3 regions of the Agrobacterium sp. DSM 25558 genome follow, and region 1 is predicted to be linked to each of the others. Evidence: riboswitches for the same ligand, from Rfam matches in the RefSeq annotation. Region 1 holds a riboswitch; each other region holds the start of a gene.
The links. A riboswitch is a leader RNA that binds a small molecule or an ion and turns the genes downstream of it on or off. The one in region 1 is predicted to bind thiamine pyrophosphate.
Positions count from the first base shown of each region.

Region 2: another riboswitch for thiamine pyrophosphate. It lies ahead of thiB (thiamine ABC transporter substrate binding subunit); the one in region 1 lies ahead of DSM25558_RS07790 (hydroxyethylthiazole kinase).
Region 3: another riboswitch for thiamine pyrophosphate. It lies ahead of thiC (phosphomethylpyrimidine synthase ThiC); the one in region 1 lies ahead of DSM25558_RS07790 (hydroxyethylthiazole kinase).

Region 1 covers NZ_FMUD01000006.1:195,597-201,867, forward strand. The annotation lists gene DSM25558_RS07765 (D-amino acid dehydrogenase) at 1-555, opposite strand, end outside; gene alr (alanine racemase) at 563-1,729, opposite strand; gene DSM25558_RS07775 (Lrp/AsnC family transcriptional regulator) at 1,855-2,316, shown strand; gene thiD (bifunctional hydroxymethylpyrimidine kinase/phosphomethylpyrimidine kinase) at 2,320-3,120, opposite strand; gene thiE (thiamine phosphate synthase) at 3,117-3,773, opposite strand; gene DSM25558_RS07790 (hydroxyethylthiazole kinase) at 3,763-4,500, opposite strand; TPP riboswitch at 4,567-4,669, opposite strand; gene iolG (inositol 2-dehydrogenase) at 4,751-5,743, opposite strand; gene DSM25558_RS07800 (FadR/GntR family transcriptional regulator) at 5,893-6,271, opposite strand, start outside.
Region 2 covers NZ_FMUD01000005.1:139,890-146,160, reverse strand. The annotation lists gene DSM25558_RS06640 (thiamine diphosphokinase) at 1-530, shown strand, start outside; gene DSM25558_RS06635 (ABC-F family ATP-binding cassette domain-containing protein) at 535-2,355, shown strand; TPP riboswitch at 2,412-2,521, shown strand; gene thiB (thiamine ABC transporter substrate binding subunit) at 2,564-3,577, shown strand; gene thiP (thiamine/thiamine pyrophosphate ABC transporter permease ThiP) at 3,587-5,212, shown strand; gene DSM25558_RS06620 (thiamine ABC transporter ATP-binding protein) at 5,209-5,925, shown strand; gene DSM25558_RS06615 (M48 family metalloprotease) at 6,122-6,271, shown strand, end outside.
Region 3 covers NZ_FMUD01000005.1:19,656-25,926, forward strand. The annotation lists gene thiO (glycine oxidase ThiO) at 1-471, opposite strand, end outside; gene thiC (phosphomethylpyrimidine synthase ThiC) at 473-2,296, opposite strand; TPP riboswitch at 2,396-2,507, opposite strand; gene DSM25558_RS06110 (acyl carrier protein) at 2,673-2,924, shown strand; gene DSM25558_RS06115 (acyl-CoA dehydrogenase family protein) at 2,924-4,105, shown strand; gene DSM25558_RS06120 (amino acid--[acyl-carrier-protein] ligase) at 4,110-5,018, shown strand; gene DSM25558_RS06125 (DUF1839 family protein) at 5,026-6,012, shown strand; gene DSM25558_RS06130 (glycoside hydrolase family 2 protein) at 6,009-6,271, shown strand, end outside.

The sequences.
Region 1 (6,271 bases):
CTTATCCTTCGAGGTAGCGAGACCCGGCTCCACGGCTGCGCAACCGTCGCGGTCCAGAATTTCATAGGCCACGCCACCCGCCTTCAGCACCGCGACATCCTTGCCGATGCCATCGAACTGCTTTTGCGTGCGGAAAACCTCCAGCGTGCCTTGGGTGCGCTGGTCGTATTGAATGCCGGTTTCTTCACGCAGCGCCATCAGGCAATCACGGCTGTATTCCGCTACGCGCACCATACGGCCTTTGTTGACGGCGTACCGCGCGGATGTGCAATTGCGCAGCATCTGGCCAATCCAGCGCAAGGCGGCAGGGTCCAATGTCGGGCGGATGATCAACGGCGAATGCTCCATGAACAGCCATTTCACGGCTTTCATCGGAATGCCTGGTGCTGCCCAGGGGGAGGAGTAGCCAGGCGAAACCTCGCCTGCATTGGCAAAGCTGGTTTCAAGTGCTGCCGCAGGTTGGCGGTCTATGACCGTAACCGAATGACCGGCCTTTGCCAGATACCAGGCGGATGTGACGCCGACGACACCGGCTCCGAGAATGACGATCTTCATGTTGCTCTCACTCGTCTGCGTTTATTGTGTCGCCCGCTTTCAAGCGCGCGTCTGGCTGAATATAGGTGCGGCGATAGCGACGGCCGAGACCCGTTAGAATTTCGTAGGCAATCGTATCTGCATCTTCGGCAATGTCTTCCAGAGATTGATCCGGTCCTATCAATTCAACGAGGCTGCCATGGGTTAAGGTTCCCTCCGGCAGTGCCGAAATATCCAGGCTGATGCTGTCCATGGAAACGCGCCCGGCAATGGGCAGGCGCACGCCGTTGAAATAGGCCGCGCCCCGGCCGCTCAGCGAACGCGGAAGGCCATCCGCATAGCCTGCAGCAATGGTGGCAAGGCGCGTTTCACCCGTCGTGCGTAAAGACCCGCCATAACCGACGAGCGTATCTGCAGGTACGGTCCGGGTTTGCACGACGGCCACATCCAGCCGCACCACTGGCTTCATGGGGTTGGGGCGCGCAGAGGAGGGCGCACCGCCATAAAGCGCGATGCCCGGCCGCATCACGGCATTATGATAGTCCGCGCCCAGAAAGATGCCGCCTGAATTGGCCAAACAGACCGGCGCCTCTGGAAACATTGCCGACGCCTTGCGCAGGACGGCAAGTTGCGCACCGTTGGCGATGTGTTCAGGCTCATCCGCGCAGGCCAGATGGCTCATGACGAAAGTGATCGCAATGCCGTCCAGCAAGTGAGGCGAGGTCTTCAGCGTCGCAAGTTCGGACGACGCCATGCCCAGCCGCGACATGCCGGTATCGAACTGGAGTGCTGCCGGCAGCGTCTTGCACAGCGTCGCCGCATAGGCCGACCATTGCGCAAGTTGCTCCAGAGAATTGATGACCGGCGTTATGTTCATCGCCGCGCAGGATGTCTCGTTACCGGGCTGAAGGCCGTTGAGCACGAAAATTTCCGCATCACCAGCAATGCGAAGGCGCAGCGCTATGGCCTCATCGATATGGGCGACGAAGAAATGACGGCAACCGGCATTGTAGAGAACGGGTGCGACCATATCCGCACCAAGACCATAGGCATTGGCCTTGACCACGGCGCTGGTCACGGAGTTCGAGGCCATGGCCCGCAGCATCAGGTAATTGTCGCGAAGTGCGCCAAGGTCTATTGTCAGATAACCGCTGGCACCACCACTCGCCTTCTGGCGATTGATCGTCATGTCCATCGTCGTTCCCTTATTATTTTCCAACAGACTATTGCAACGATCATCGAATTTTCGCAGTTTGAGGCGTGGATAATTCGAAGATTGGCGATCGAACGCAATTTTCGACGGCGAAACGGAATGATTTTATGTCAGCTTTGGACGCTACCGATCGTCACATCATTCGCGTGCTTCGGCTCAACGCCCGCATCAGCAATGCAAAGCTGGCAGCGGAGGTCGGTTTGTCGCCCTCGGCATGTTTGCGGCGGGTGGATATTTTGGAGCGAGAAGGGGTCATTCGCGGCTACACGGCGCTGACGGGAAGTGCAGCGGGCGGCGAGGTCATCTCAGTCATCGTGCAGATCACGCTCGATCGCCAGACTGAGGATTTTCTCAATCGCTTCGAACATGCTGTCAGACGTTATCCAGAAATTCGCGAGTGCTACCTGATGACCGGTGGCTCCGATTATTTCCTGCGAGTGGAAGTGGAAAGTGCAGGCGATTTTGAGCGCGTTCACAAGGACATACTCTCGAAACTACCCGGCGTTTCGCGCATTCATTCCAGCTTCGCCATCCGCAACGCACTGGCAAGCCCGAAGCCAAGGAACTGAGCGTCAGGCATTCCACCAGCGGTAAAAATGGTGCACAGGTCCGTGACCATGGCCGACATGCAGTTCTCTCCCCGCTGCCAGTGCACCCTGAAGAAACTCCTTCGCCAGCCCAATCGCATCAGCCAGAGAGTATCCAAGCGCCAGATTTGCGGTAATGGCCGATGCCAATGTGCAGCCGGTGCCGTGGTCATTGCGGGTGTCTATGCGCTGCATGGAAAACTCATGCATTCCATCACTGTCCAGCAAAAGATCGACACTTTCCGACCCGCCGCCATGCCCACCCTTTATCAGAACAGCGCGAACGCCGGTTTTCAATATCGCTTCGGCCTGGCGGATCACTTCTGACCCGTTCGTCGCGATGGGTCGCCCACTCAGAAGCGCTGCCTCCGGCAGGTTTGGGGTAGCGAGCAGCGCCAGCGGCAGCAAAGCGCTGCGTAGAGTTTCTATGGCATCTTCCTGCAACAGGCGGTCGCCGGATGTCGCCACCATCACCGGGTCCATGACAATAGGATTGCCAACCTCAAGCAGCTTTGCAGCGATCGTTTCGATGGTCTCGATGCGCGAAACCATGCCGATCTTGACCGCGCTGACATCAAGATCGGACAAAACCGCGTCCATCTGGGCGGCAATCATGTCGGTTGATATGTTTTCGACAGCAGTTACACCTCGGGTATTCTGAGCTGTGATAGCGGTAATGACGCTTGCGCCATAAACACCCAGCGCCGAAAAGGTCTTCAGATCGGCCTGTATGCCCGCGCCGCCGCCACTGTCGGACCCGGCAATTGTCAATGCTATGGCCGTCATCCGCGTGCCTCCAGCGCGAGGTCCACTTGGCGTCGGAAGTCCCCTGTTGCCGCCGCAATATCGACGGCGCGGAACAGAGCGGAAATCAGTGCCACACCATCCGCACCCGAATTTATAACGGGTTCGACCCTCTCCAGCGTGATGCCCGCAATAGCGCCGACGGGCATCTGCGGGCGAGCGTTGCGAAGATAGTTTCTCAGTTCGCGAAGGCCCTCCAATCCTACCGGCGCATCCGGATTGACCTTGGAGACCGTATCGAAAACACCGCCGATGCAGGCATAGTCTGCCTGTGCTTCAGCGACACGCTGGGCGTCAGTCATATTCTTGACGGTCAGGCCGATGATTGCATCACGCCCCAGTAGGCGTCTGGCCGTTTCGGCGTCCATATCGTCCGCACCCAGATGAACGCCATCTGCTCCGGAAGCCAGCGCAACATCGACACGGTCGTTGATGACAAGGGGAACGCCCGTTGCCTTCAGTGCTTCCACCATCAGCCGCGCCTGCTCGATCATATCTCGGGTAGAGGCGTGCTTGTCGCGATACTGGATGATCGTAGCGCCATGCCGTGCCGCAACGGCTGCCAGTTCCGGCAATGGCGCAATATCGGCAAGCGACGCATCCACCAAAGCGTTCAGTCTGTAATCAATTTTCATCGTGCTCAATCCTCGCAAGGGAAAGAATGTCGTTGCCGTCGATAGCGTCCAGCGCATCCAGAAAGGTCGCCTCGAATGTACCAGGACCGCGTGCCTGCGTTGCCGCAAGTTCTGCCGATACGCCGGTTACCGTCAGTGCTGCTGCTGCCGCGAGCAACGGGTCTGATTCCACTGCCATGAAAGCGGCGATGACCCCGCCGGAAAGGCATCCGGTGCCGGTGACCTTCGCCATCCATGGGTGGCCATTGGCGATCTTTGCGCTTCTGGCCCCACCGCGAAGCAAATCCTGCGGGCCGGTCTGGATGCTCAGTGCATTGCCAACATCACCGATGACAGCCATTTCCGCCGCGTTTCCCCGAACGATGGTCGGGTGAAGGGTGATGAGTTCATGGACGAAATCCAGCCGAGATGGCGAGTAATCGCAATGCACGGGGTCGACGATCCAGGGTTTGCCTTTGTCGTTCGCCACGTCCAGCGCCATGCGAATGACCTTGCGGCGTGCGGCATCTAGCGTGCCGAGGTTGATTGTCAGAGCATCTGCCTTGGAAACGAAGCTTTCGATTTCTTCTTCTGAAGATGTCATGGATGGAATTCCGCCAACGGCGGTTATGCCATCGGCAGTAAATTTCTGAACGACGGTGTTCATCAGACAATGAACCCGCGGTCGCTGTTGCCGCACCCGCGCCAGAAGCTCTGTTGCGGTTTGTGCTGTGGGAAAACTCGACATGGGTCATTGAACTCCAGATATACAATCACGGAGACCCAGGTTCAGCGCGGAAAAGAAAAGCATGGCCAGTGGCGACTGTTCCGTTCCTACGCCGGCATGACCCGGATCAGGTTCAAGGGTCCGGCTCAGCGCCATCTCAGCATCGTACGATGCTCCCCTCGGAATGTCTGGAAGGTGTCGTGTTTTAGTTGTGCTGTCAATGACATTCAGGAAGACGCAGGCCGACAAACCGCGTCTTCCTAAAATGTGATCAGGTAATTTGGACGAGCACTTTTTCGCGCACCGACTTCAGCGCAGCATCCGCCAGCTTCAGCGCAACCAGGCCGTCCTGGGCGGAAGGCGAGGGGGCGACGTCGTTTTCGATGGCATCAATGAAGGCGGTGATTTCCGCTGCATAAGCCGCCGTATATCGCGTCATGAAGAAGTCGTGCAGGGGTGGGCGGGTATAGCCGTCCTTGGTGGCGATTTCGATAGACACCGGGCGCTGGTTTTCGGCAGCAACTGAGCCAAGCGAGCCGTGAACCTCGATGCGCTGGTCGTAGCCATAGGTAGCGCGGCGCGAGTTGGAGATAATCGCCTGACGTCCGCTTTCAGTGGTCAGGATGATGCTGGCACTGTCGTAATCGCCCAGTTCCCCGATTTTCGGATCGACCAGAACGGAGCCTGTGGCGAAGACGCTGACAATCTCTTCGCCCAGCAGAAAGCGGGCAATGTCGAAATCGTGGATGGTCATGTCGCGGAAAATGCCGCCGGATACTTTGATATATTCCGGTGGCGGTGCACCCGGATCGCGGCTGGTGATGGTCACCATCTCGACCTTGCCGATCTGTCCGTCATCGATGGCCTTGCGCACGGCGCGGAAATGCGGATCGAAACGACGGTTGAAGCCGAGCATGATCTTTGCGCCGGTTTCTTTGACTACGTCGATGCAGGCTTGCGCACGCGCGACATCGAGATCGATCGGCTTTTCGCAGAAGATTGCTTTGCCCGCACGCGCAAAACGCTCGATCAGATCGGCGTGGGTGTTGGTGGGCGTGCAGATGATGACGGCATCGATGTCGGCGTTTTCGAGCACGGCATCTATGGTGCTGATTGCGCAGCCGGTTTCGTCTGCAATTGCCTGTGCGGCATCGGGAAACGCATCGACCACCGCAACCAGTTTGGCACGTTTGTCGGATGCAATCGCCTTGGCGTGTACTTTTCCGATGCGCCCAGCGCCCAGCAAAGCCAATCTCGTAACCATCGTTTCCTCCCGATATGGTTATCCCGGTCCGTGGAACGTTGATGCGAACTGCGGACCATTTTGGAATATATGTTCCATCTTGCTAGAGCGCCACTTCATGCCTGTCAAGACGTGCCTGACGTCTGGAATGCCTTGGATTGAGAAAGCGCTTACTCTGCGTCCTGCGCTGCAAGCTGGGGTTTCCGCCCCTCGAACAGGCGCGAGCGTGAGCCGTGAAGATGCTGGCGCATCAGCCGCCTTGCGAGATCGCAATCGCGATCGCGAATAGCCTCGAAAATCGCAGCATGTTCATCATAGACATGCTGGAGGCCTAAAATGGAATTTTTAAGCGAAAGACCGTGGAATTGCATTCCAACAGCAATATGGTCCTTCAACGCTTCCATGGCGGTCGAGAAATAGGTGTTGCCGGATGCGTTGGCGATGGCGAGGTGGAACTGGAAGTCTGCATCTTCCCGGTGGCGCTGCCGGTTCGTTGCCTCTTTGAGGGAGGCGAGAGCTCGGCTGATCAGTAGAAGTTCCGCATCGCCA
Region 2 (6,271 bases), on a different contig from region 1:
CGTTAGGTCTTGTGCCGGAACTGTGGGTGGGTGATTTCGACTCCTCCGATATGGCCTTGCAAGAGCTGTGGCCTGATGTGGAGCAGCAACCGTTCCCGGCTGCCAAAGGCGTGACGGATGGCGAGATTGCCGTATCCGAAGCCCTGACACGCGGCGCAAAACGGCTGACGCTGGTGGGCGCGCTGGCGGGGGAGCGGTCGGATCATGCGCTGTTTCATCTGCTCTATGCGGTCTCGCTGGCCGAGCGTGGTTTCGAGGTGGTGCTGACATCGGGTGACGAAGAAGCCTATCCACTGATGGAGGGCACGTTCGAGCTCGATCTTCCCTCGGGGTCGTTGTTCTCAGTTGCCGGTTTCACGGCGCTGGAAGGGCTCGATATCGACAATGCACGTTATCCGCTCGCCAATTTCGCGCTTGCTTTCGGCTCGTCGCGCACTATTTCGAACGTGGCGGAAGGGCCTTTGCGCCTTCGCCTTCAAAGCGGCAAGGCCATCGTGCTTGCCCGTCCTTATGATTTGACCGGAGCCTGAACCCTTGGCACCCCCTATTCTAAAACTCGACGACATCATGCTGACCTTCGGCGTCACACCGCTGCTGAATGGTGCAAACCTGCAAGTGGAGCCGGGGGATCGCATCTGCCTTGTCGGGCGCAACGGTTCCGGCAAATCGACGCTGATGAAAATCGCCGCCGGTCTGGTCGAGGCGCAATCGGGTGAAATCTTTCGGCATCCATCGGCCACCATCCGGTATCTGGATCAGGCACCGGATTTTGCAGGTTACGAGACGGTTCAGGCCTATGCTGAAGCGGGGCTTGGACCGGGAGATGACGCCTACCGCGTAACATATCTGCTGGAACATCTTGGGCTGACGGGGCAAGAGCATCCGTCCAGTCTTTCGGGTGGTGAGGCGCGCCGCGCCGCACTCGTGCGCGTCATGGCACCCGAACCCGATATTCTGATGCTGGACGAGCCGACCAACCATCTGGATCTGCCCACCATCGAATGGCTGGAAGGTGAATTGCAGCAGACGCGCAGTGCGCTGGTGCTGATTTCGCATGACCGTCGCTTTCTTGAGAAGGTATCCACTGCCACTGTCTGGCTGGATCGCGGCCAGGCGCGTCGTCTCAGCCGTGGTTTCGGCCATTTCGAAGAATGGCGCGACAAGGTGCTGGAAGAGGAAGAGCTGGAACAGCACAAGCTCGGCAAGGCCATCGAGCGCGAAGAACACTGGATGCGCTATGGCGTGACTGCTCGCCGCAAGCGCAACATGCGCCGCGTGGGTGAACTTCAGGCGATGCGCGCCGACTACCGTGGCCACAAGGGGCCGACGGGGAGCGTGCAGGCGACAGCGGCTGAGGGCCGTGAGTCCGGCAAGCTCGTCATTGAAGCGGACCAGATTACCAAGGCTTATGGCGACCGTACCATCGTCGCGCCGTTTTCACTGCGTGTTCATCGCGGTGATTGCATCGGTTTTGTTGGCCCGAACGGTGCCGGCAAGACGACGCTTTTGAAAATGCTGACAGGTCAGCTGAAGCCAGATAGCGGGTGGGTCAAACTCGGCACCAATCTGGAAGTGGCGACGCTGGACCAGAAGCGTGAGGATTTGAACCCGAACGATACGCTCGCACATTATCTGACCGACGGGCGCGGTGAAAACCTTCTGGTCAATGGCGAGCTGAAACATGTGACCGGCTATATGAAGGACTTTCTGTTCCAGCCGGAGCAGGCCCGCACGCCTATCCGCAATCTCTCCGGTGGGGAACGTGCACGCCTGATGCTGGCGCGCATTCTGGCTCGCCCGACGAACCTTCTGATCCTCGATGAGCCGACCAACGATCTCGACATCGAGACGCTCGATCTGTTGCAGGAAATCGTCTCCGGCTTTTCCGGTACCGTTATTCTCGTCAGCCATGACCGTGACTTTCTCGACCGGACCGTCACCTCCACCATTGCACCCGTAAACCCGGATGCACCGGATGGTCGCTGGATAGAATATGCTGGCGGTTATTCGGACATGATGGCGCAGCGCAAAGGTGCCTCGGACGAAAAGAAGAAGGCCGAAAAGCAGGAAAAGGCAAAGTCTGCTTCGAATGCGGGTGGCGAACCGGCCAAAACCAAGGGCAAGATGTCCTTCAAACAGAAATTCGCGCTCGAAAATCTGCCTAAGGAAATGGAAAAGACCCAGTTGGAGATCGCCCAGCGTGAGGAGCGCATGGCCGACCCTAATCTCTTTGCCAAAAACCCTGAGATTTTCAGCAAACTGGCCGATGAGATGTCGAAATTGCGGCAGAAGCTCGAGACCATGGAAGAAGAATGGCTGGAGCTGGAAATGCTGCGCGAGGAGCTCGAAAACTAAAGCGGATGGCTTCAACGCCATCTTGCTAATTGATGGATCACCGATTACATCTTTGCCTAGATCTAACGGGGTGCTTTGTCCTATCCGGGACAAGGCTGAGAGGCTTAGCCAACCCGAAGAACCTGATCCGGTTAACACCGGCGGAGGGATTAGACGGCTTCCATTCAGACGCCTGTTCCCCGTTGCCCATTTCGAGGAGGTGCTCTTGATGTATCGTCGTTTTTTCCTTCATTCGCTTGTCGTTGCGTCCGTTTTGCTGCCCGCTATTGCTGTGGCGCAAGATAAAAAGACGCTGACGGTCTATACCTACGAAAGCTTCGTTTCCGAGTGGGGTCCCGGCCCCAAGGTCAAGGCCGCTTTTGAAGAGACGTGCAACTGCACCGTCAATTTCGTGGGCGTTGCCGATGGTGTCGCGCTGTTGAACCGGCTGAAACTGGAAGGCCCCGGCTCCAAGGCGGATGTTGTAGTCGGCCTCGATACCAATCTCATTGCCGAATCCAAGCAGACGGGTCTTTTCGAGGCGTCGGGCGTCGATCCGTCCGCAGCCAAGGTGCCGGGTGACTTCAAGGATGACGTTTTCGTGCCCTATGATTACGGCCACTTCGCCGTTGTTTACGACACGCAGACGCTGAAAAACCCACCCAAGAGCCTCAAGGAGCTGGTCGAGGGCGATCCGTCGCAGAAAATTGCGATCCAGGATCCGCGCACCTCGACGCCGGGTCTCGGATTGCTGCTGTGGGTAAAATCCGTCTATGGCGACAAGGCACCGGAGGCCTGGGCAAAACTGAAAAACCGCGTGTTGACTGTCACGCCCGGCTGGTCGGAATCCTACGGTCTGTTCACCAAGGGCGAAGTGCCGATGGTGCTGTCCTACACCACCTCGCCTGCCTATCACATGGTCGCGGAAAAGACCGATCGCTATCAGGCGGCCAGCTTCGAAGAGGGTCATTATATCCAGATCGAAGTGGCCGGTATCTTGAAGAATGCGCCGGAAAAGGAACTGGCAAAGCAGTTTCTCGCCTTCATGCTGACCACGGGTTTTCAAGACGCCATTCCAGAAAACAACTGGATGATGCCGGTGGCCGCAACGTCTGCGCCCCTGCCGGATGCGTTCTCCAAGCTGGTGCAACCCACAAAGACATTTCTGATGGACCCGGAAGTGGTGGCCAAGAACCGCAAGGCGTGGATCGACGAATGGCTTACGGCCATGAGCGTGAAGTAATCATCCGCCATGATACAGAGTCGCGACAGTCGCAGGTTTATCTATAGCGGGGCGGTGGCATTTGCCGCGGTTCTGCTGTTCATGGGCCTCGCTGTTGCGGCCTTGCTGTCTTTCGATGCGGGGGCGTCATCGGCGGCGTTTTTTGATCCCTATACGCTGCGCATCCTGCGTTTCACGCTGTTGCAGGCAAGTCTTTCCACGCTGATCTCGATTGGTCTCGGGCTGCCGGTGGCGCTGGCCCTTGCCCGCCAGCGCGATTTCCCCGGCCGCATCTGGATCATCAGGCTGATGGCGGTGCCGATGGGCCTGCCGGTTATCGTGGGCGCGCTGGGCCTTATCGCGATCTGGGGCAGACAGGGTGTGTTCAACGCCGCCCTGTTGGCTTTGGGGGCAGACCAGCCCTTCAGCATCTATGGTTTGTCCGGTATCCTCATTGCCCATGTTTTCTTTAACCTGCCGCTGGCCGTAAGGTTCTTTCTGGCAGGTCTGGAGCGGGTGCCGGACGAATATTGGCGCGTGGGCGCAAGCCTTGGTTTTGGACCCGTCTCCACGTTTCGGTTCATCGAATGGCCAGCGGTCGCAAAGCTCGTTCCGGGCGTTGCGGGGCTGATCTTCATGCTTTGCGTCACCAGTTTTACCCTCGTTCTGCTGCTGGGCGGCGGACCGTCGGCGACGACGATCGAGGTCGCGATCTATCAGGCTTTGCGATTCGATTTCGACCCGCCACGGGCTATCGCGTTATCGCTTTTGCAGATCGGAATGACAGGAATTCTGTTGGCTTTGCTGGCGCTGTTGCCATCCACGGATGCGGAGCCCTCGACGCAGGGCCGAGGGGTTCGTCGTTTCGATGGATCAAGCATTCCATCACGACTGTGGGATGGGGTTATTATCTGCCTGGCATTGCTGTTGGTCGGTCTGCCATTGGTGGCGGTGGCATCATCCGGGCTGTCGGCGGATCTTCCACGCCTTCTGACGGCGGGTTCTTTCTGGAGGGCCTTCGGCACGAGCATGATGGTCGCCGTCCTCTCTGCCTCACTTGCCCTTGTGGTCTCCGTTGCCATCATCCGTGCACGGCAGGCCGTAGCTGCTCGAAGATATACGGGCTGGCTGTTGAACGCTTTTTCGACAGTGCTGGGGTCCGGCTCGTCACTCGTGCTTCTCGTCCCACCGGTGGTGCTGGGAAGCGGATGGTTTTTGCTGCTGCGTCCTTTCGGTGATGTTGCTGTCTTCGCACCGGCGCTGGTCGCTTTTATCAATATGCTGATGGCGCTGCCGTTTGTGATGCGTGTTCTCGAGCCTGCGTTTTCGACCCATCAGGCCCGCACCGGTCGACTGATTGCAAGCCTTGGCATATCAGGCTTTTCCCGGCTTCGGCTTATCGACTGGCCGGTTCTATGGGCTCCGATCACGATGGCATTCTCCTTCGCCATGGCGCTTTCATTGGGTGATCTGGGAGCCGTGGCGCTGTTCGGCTCCGAAAATTTTGTTACCCTGCCATGGCTGGTTTACAGCAATATGGGCAGCTACCGGACCAATGATGCGGCAGGCTATGCCTTCATTCTGGGCGTTATTTGCCTCGTTCTTGCGGCAGGCGGGGTGTCACGGCAGGCCATAACAGCAAAGGCAACCGCATGAGTGCTCAAGATTGCGGTGTCAGCCTCGACAATGTCACCCTGAAACTGGGTCAACAGGATTTTGCGCTGAATTGCGCGTTTGAACCGGGTAAGGTCACCGCTGTCGTCGGACCGTCCGGCTCCGGAAAATCGACGCTTCTCAATCTCGTTGCAGGCTTCGAAGCACCGGATGCAGGGCGTGTGCTGATCGATGGGCGGGATGTGAGCGGCCTTGACCCCTCGGAGCGTCCGGTTTCGCTTATCTTTCAGGACAACAACCTCTTTTCGCATCTGGATATTTTCACCAATGTTGGCCTCGGGGTCAGCCCCTCGCTGAAACTCACCGCTGACGACAAGACGGCCATCAGCCACGCGCTTGCGCGGGTTGGTCTTGGCGGTTTTGAAAAACGCCTGCCTTCCACCCTGTCCGGTGGCGAGCGACAGAGGGCGGCGCTGGCCAGAGCGCTGGTGCGCCAACGGGCGGTGATGCTGTTGGATGAACCGTTTGCGGCGCTTGATCCCGGCTTGCGTTCCGGCATGTCCACTCTTTTGAAAGAGCTGCATGATGACATGAAGAACACGGTTCTTCTTGTAACCCATCACCCGGACGATATCCGTCGATTGGCGCACGACGTCATTTTTCTTTCGAATGGCCATGTGGTTTATAAAGGCAAAGTCGAAGACTTCTTTGCGGCAACGCATGTTGAAGAGATCAGAACCTTTCTTGCACTTTAAGACAGGTTTGGATGCCGGGTTGGCCCGGTCGCGTCACAATTTGGACGCGGGGGACTGTCAAGCCTTGCGAAATCACACAGGCGATGCGCCATTTTTGCACTTGCGGATTTATAACAACTGCTTGAAAACTATAAGAACAATCCTTCTGGCGTAATATTGCCGTGTTACGGATCGTTTTCGGTGTTGGCGCATTCACATGCCCCTAGGGGTAATAGAGTATTCTGGTCTGCAATTGACGGATGATCAGGAACGTTTGGAGCAGACAGGCAGAATGATGACGTGTGTGAAGGCTCCGCAGAGCCACACCTCCGGTCAGAATGTATGGCAGAGGGGCAAGTCGGTTAGG
Region 3 (6,271 bases), on a different contig from region 1:
GAAGCCAACACCTATCGAAACAAGGCGTTCGTACAGTGCCGAGAGCGCCAGACGCGGGTCGAGATGCCCCTCGCTTTCAAAGAACAACCCACTACGAAAACGCCCGGCGAGGTCTGGCTCAAGCGCCGCAATCTCGTCCCCATCCACCCAACGATAGCCTGATGTGCGGGAGGCAAAGCGTGCAAGCTCTGCCTTGTCCCGTACCGAAGCCACGACCAGCGTGCCGTTTCGCTTCACCAGCCCCGGCGTCGCCTCCTCCCACCAGTCGAGCGCCGATTCGCCGAGCGTTAACACGGCTTCCTCAGCACTTTCGCGTTCACACCAGGGTGCCAGCATGCCGCCCGCGTACCAGGACGCACCGCGCCCTGGCTGCTCGGCGAGATCGCAAACTGCGATCTCCATTCCATGTCGGGCAAGCTCCAGCGCAGCCGTCAATCCGGCAACGCCTGCTCCATTGACGAGAATACGCATCTCATTCCCCTGCCACCGGTTTTTCCAATGGCATATAGAGATCACCACCCTGCTGGAATTTCTGCGCCATGGCCTCCAGACCTTCCTTCTGCGCCTCGGCGCGGATGTCATGCGAAATACGCATCGAGCAGAATTTCGGCCCACACATGGAGCAGAAATGCGCAACCTTATGCGCCTCCTTCGGCAAAGTCTCATCATGGAAAGACCGGGCCGTTTCCGGGTCGAGCGACAAGTTGAACTGATCTTCCCAGCGAAACTCGAAACGGGCGCGCGACAGCGCATTGTCACGGATCTGCGCTGCCGGATGCCCCTTGGCCAGATCTGCCGCGTGGGCTGCGATCTTGTAGGTGATGACACCGACCTTCACGTCATTACGATCCGGCAGACCGAGATGCTCCTTCGGCGTGACGTAGCAAAGCATAGCCGTGCCGAACCAGCCGATCATCGCCGCACCGATGCCTGACGTGATGTGGTCGTAGCCGGGCGCGATATCCGTGGTCAGCGGCCCCAGCGTATAGAAGGGCGCTTCGCCGCAGACCTTCAGCTGCTTGTCCATGTTTTCCTTGATCTTGTGCATCGGCACATGACCGGGGCCTTCAATCATGACCTGACAATCTTTCGCCCAGGCGATCTGCGTCAGCTCACCCAGCGTTTCCAACTCGGCAAATTGCGCCGCATCATTGGCATCAGCAATCGAGCCCGGGCGCAGACCGTCACCCAGTGAAAACGACACGTCATAGGCCCGGCAAATGTCGCAGATTTCCTCGAAATGCTCGTAAAGGAAAGATTCCTTGTGGTGATGCAGACACCACTTGGCCATGATCGACCCGCCACGCGACACAATGCCGGTGACGCGATTGACGGTGAGCGGGATGTAATGCAGCCGCACACCGGCATGAATGGTGAAGTAATCCACGCCCTGTTCGGCCTGCTCGATCAGCGTGTCGCGGAACACCTCCCAGGTCAGGTCTTCGGCAATGCCGTTGACCTTTTCCAGCGCCTGATAAAGCGGAACGGTTCCAATCGGCACAGGCGAGTTGCGGATGATCCATTCGCGGATATTGTGAATGTTGCGGCCGGTGGACAGGTCCATGACCGTATCGCCACCCCAGCGGATAGCCCAGACCATCTTGTCGACCTCATCCGCCATGGAGGAGGTAACGGCCGAGTTGCCGATATTGGCGTTGATCTTGACGAGGAAATTGCGACCGATGATCATCGGCTCGGCCTCGGGGTGGTTGATGTTGGCGGGAATGATCGCCCTGCCCGCAGCCACTTCCTGGCGCACGAATTCCGGCGTGACGAAATCGGGAATATTCGCGCCAAAACTTTCGCCATCGCGCATCAGCTTCTCCTTGATCGCCTCGCGGCCAAGGTTTTCACGTATGGCAATGAACTCCATTTCCGCCGTGATGATGCCAGCGCGGGCATAGGCAAGCTGCGTTACCGCCTTGCCATCCTTCGCTTTCAGCGGCTGGTGGCGTAGTGGAAACTCAGGCGTCAGGCGTTCGCCTGTGGCAAAACCATTATCCTCCGGTTTGACGTGACGACCGTCGTAAGCCTCCACATCGCCGCGCGCGACAACCCAGTCGTGACGCAAGCGCGGCAGACCACCGTCGATGCTGACGGCATGGGTGGGGTCAGTATAGGGACCGGAAGAATCATACACGATGACAGGTGGCTCGCCAGCGGTGGGATGTACGGCGATTTCTCGCATGGGCACGCGGATGTGTGGATGGATGATGCCGGGCTTGTAAACCTTGGTCGAAGCGGGCAGCGGACCTGTGGTAACGACAGGGGAGAGATTTTTAGCAGCAATGTTCATCGTGAGGCTCCAAAGCAAAAACAGTGGAGACCCAGTTCGAGCATGAAGACGAAAAACCACGGGAACGAATAGCGACGCATTCGGCAAGGCCGAACTGCTGTTCCCGCGTTTGCACCGTCCCTACGCCAGTATGAACTGGATCAGGTTCAACGGGTCACTGCGCGCGCTAGCAGTATCTCAGCCCCTTGCCGGAACTCCCCTGGTGAATGCTGCAATCAGAAACCCGACGCAGAAATTTGTCAAGCCATCTGTGGATGGCTGTCGAAAAACAGAAAGTTACGCTAAGTTAACCCATCCATTTATTTGAATGTTATTTTTTGGAGCGTAACTCGAAGAATGCGTTATGATGACGCGCTGTGAAGGGAGACTACTGAGAATGAATTCAACTATTCGTGAAATACTGTCGAAATTCGGCCAACTCCCGGTGCCGGTCGATACCATTGAAGATGAAGCTGACCTTTACGCAGCCGGACTTTCTTCTTTTGCATCCGTGCAACTGATGCTCGGCATAGAAGATGCGTTCGATATCGAGTTTCCCGATAGCATGCTCAACCGAAAGTCTTTTGCCAGCATCAAGGCGATCGAAGACACGGTCAAAACTATTCTCGATGGCAAAGAGGCGGCCTGATGAATCTGTCGGTCGCCCCGCCTGATGCAACGCTGACCGCGCGCGCCTCTCGCGTCGCGTCGATTGCCGCACGGCATGCCGACGATGTCGATACTGCCGCACGGTTTCCGATAGAGGCCGTTGAAGCGCTTCGGTCTGAACGGCTTTTGGGGATACAAGTGCCAGTTCATCTTGGCGGCGAGAGTGCAAGCATCGCGCAAATTGCCGATCTCTGCTGTATTCTTGGCCAATCCTGCTCCGCAACCGCGATGATTTTCGCCATGCACCACATCAAGGCATCCAGCCTTGTGGAACATGGCGAAGACAGCGAATGGCATATTGCCTTCATGCGCCGCGTGGCATCAGAACAACTGCTTTTGGCGTCTGCCACCACCGAAGGCGGCATCGGCGGAAACATGCGCAATTCCATCTGCGCCATTGAGGTCAGTGGCCCCGATTGCACCTTGGAAAAAGACGCCACGGTTATTTCTTACGGCGCGCATGCCGATGCCATTCTCATTACCTCGCGTGCCAATGCAGCAGCGGCACCGGCCGATCAGGTCATGACCGTTTTTCTGAAGGATCAATACACACTCGAGCGGACCCATATATGGGACACGCTTGGTATGCGCGGCACCTGTTCCGATGGCTTTCTGTTCAAGGGAAACGCACCTTCCGAGCAGATATTCTCCAAGCCTTTCGCTGAAATCGCAGCACAATCCATGCTGGCGACATCACATCTTTTGTGGAGCGGCGTCTGGTACGGCATTGCCTCCAACGCGGTTTTGCGGGCGCAAGCTTTCGTTCGTGCAGCCGCCCGTAAATCCCCTGGCGTAACGCCACCCGGTGCCATCCGTCTGGCAGAGGTATCGAGCAAGCTGCAGACTGTAAAATCGAACGTCATCGCCGGTCTCAAGGCCTATGAAGGCACCAAGTCCGATCCCGACAAGCTGATGTCGATGGGTTTTGCCATTGCCATGAACAACGTCAAGATTTGCTCGTCGGAAACTATTCTTGAGATCATCAATCATGCCATGCTGATCTGCGGCATCATGGGTTACAAAAACGGTACGCCTTACAGCTTAGGGCGGCATCTGCGTGATGCCCACTCCGCGCAACTGATGATCTCCAACGACAGAATTCTCAGCAACTCCGCCAATCTCCTGCTCGTCCAGAAGCAGGACACCAGCCTTTCGGGATAAGACCATGGACATGCAAACATCCTTTCTCGATCGCCTGTTTGAAAAGGGCCTGCTGATCGATACCGGCGTGGATGGCCTTTATGGCCGCAGCGGTCAGTTCGAAGATGTGATCGTCGCCTTTGAGCGCTTGATCGACAAGGTCGGCGGTCCAGACAAGGCTGAAGCCATCCGCTTCCCGCCCGGCATCAACCGCGCCTATTTCGAAAAAAGCGGCTATATGAAAAGCTTCCCGCAGCTTGCTGGCACAGTCCATTCCTTCTGCGGCTGCGAACTGGATCATGTCAGCCTGATCAAAAGCATGGACGAAGGCACGGACTGGACGAAAGACCAGAAGATCACCGACATCGTGCTGACGCCTGCTGCCTGCTACCCGCTGTATCCAACCATTGCCAAGCGCGGAAACCTGCCCGCTGGCGGCGGTCTTTACGACATTCAATCCTATTGCTTCCGCCATGAGCCTTCGAAGGACCCAGCCCGCCAGCAACTGTTCCGTATGCGCGAATATGTGTGCATGGGCACCGAAAGCGACGTGACGGAATTCCGTCAGCTGTGGATGGATCGCGGCGTGGACATGATGAAAAAGATCGGTCTCGATGTGAAGATCGATATCGCCAACGATCCGTTCTTCGGGCGTGCTGGCAAGATGCTGGCCAACAACCAGCGCGACCAGAACCTGAAATTCGAGCTGCTGATTCCGGTAACATCCACTACCAATCAGACCGCCTGCATGAGCTTCAACTATCATCAGGACGCTTTTGGAGCCAAATGGGGCCTGAACCTCGAAAACGGCGACGTTGCACACACGGCATGCGTCGGCTTCGGGCTGGAGCGCATTGCGCTGGCGCTGTTTGCCAAACATGGACTGGATGTCGAGGCATGGCCACAGCCGGTTCGAGACACGCTTTGGGGCTGAAGACGGCATGACGAGCATCTTTCCGGCCCTCAACGCTGAGACCTACGTTCCGCATCCGTTGCATTCGCTGGAGCGGATGTGGCCGGAAACCAATTGCTATGTCGATCTGTGGATCGAACTTCTGGCCTCAAGCAGTCTGCCGCCTGAAGCCATGCTCGGCTTTACGCTGGCCCAGGATTTTGAGGGCGACCAGTTCACTTTCTTCAAAGTGCCGCTGGAAGACCTCGAAGCGCTCTATGGCATCCGCGTCACCGAACTGGCTATTTTCGACAGGCTCGAAAGCCATATCGAAACGCAGTTGCAGCGCGGTCGTATCTGCCTGATCGAGATGGACAGCTTCTACATGCCGGATACACACGGCACCGCCTATCGCAAGGAACACGGCAAAACCACCGTCGCCGTCAACCGTATGGACATGGCAGGTCGGCAGTTGGAATATTTCCACAATGGCGGCTATTTCGCGCTGGAGGGAGACGACTTCTCCGGCATTTTCCAGCACCATCTGGCAGACGAAGACCTGCCCTTCCTGCCCTATACAGAATTTGCGAAATTTCCTGAAAAGCCAGTGTCCGATGTGGAAAGACGGGCGATAGCGCTGCGTCTTCTGGCATCGCATTTTTCAAGACGACCCACGCAAAATCCGATCAAAGCCTTCGCTGAAGTCTTTCCTGCGCAGGTGGAAAACGTGGCCGACCGGCCCTTCGGCTTTTTCCACAAGTATGCCTTCAACACGCTTCGGCAGTTTGGTGCGAACTTCGAACTGGCTGCCAGCCATCTGGAATGGTTGGGTGGTGAGCGACGCTTCGGCGAAGCATCTGCGCATGCACTTCGCATTTCGGAAGTGGCGAAAACCGTACAGTTTCAGCTTGCCCGCGCCATCGCCCGCCGCAAGTTTGATCCATTAGCCACCGCTCTTGATCCGGCGGTCGCGGCTTGGGAAGCACTGATGGCGGATTTGGAAACCTCGCTTGCCCAGACAAGCGAGGCCGCGTGACGGCTTCCTGCATCGATAAAGGGCAGTCTTTAAGCGAGGGCTGGACCCTGACGCTCACCGAGCCCGATGCCTATCTAACGCCGGTCGATATTCCTATCGATGCCGAGGAAATGACGGCACCCGTTCCCGGCACTGTTGCGCAGGCGCTGGAAACGCTGGGAAAGTTTGATCGCTTTCAACCAGAACCGCTGAACAACCTTGATGCCTGGTATCGACTGACATTGGTGTCTGGTGAGATCGGTCCGGCCATTCTGCGCTT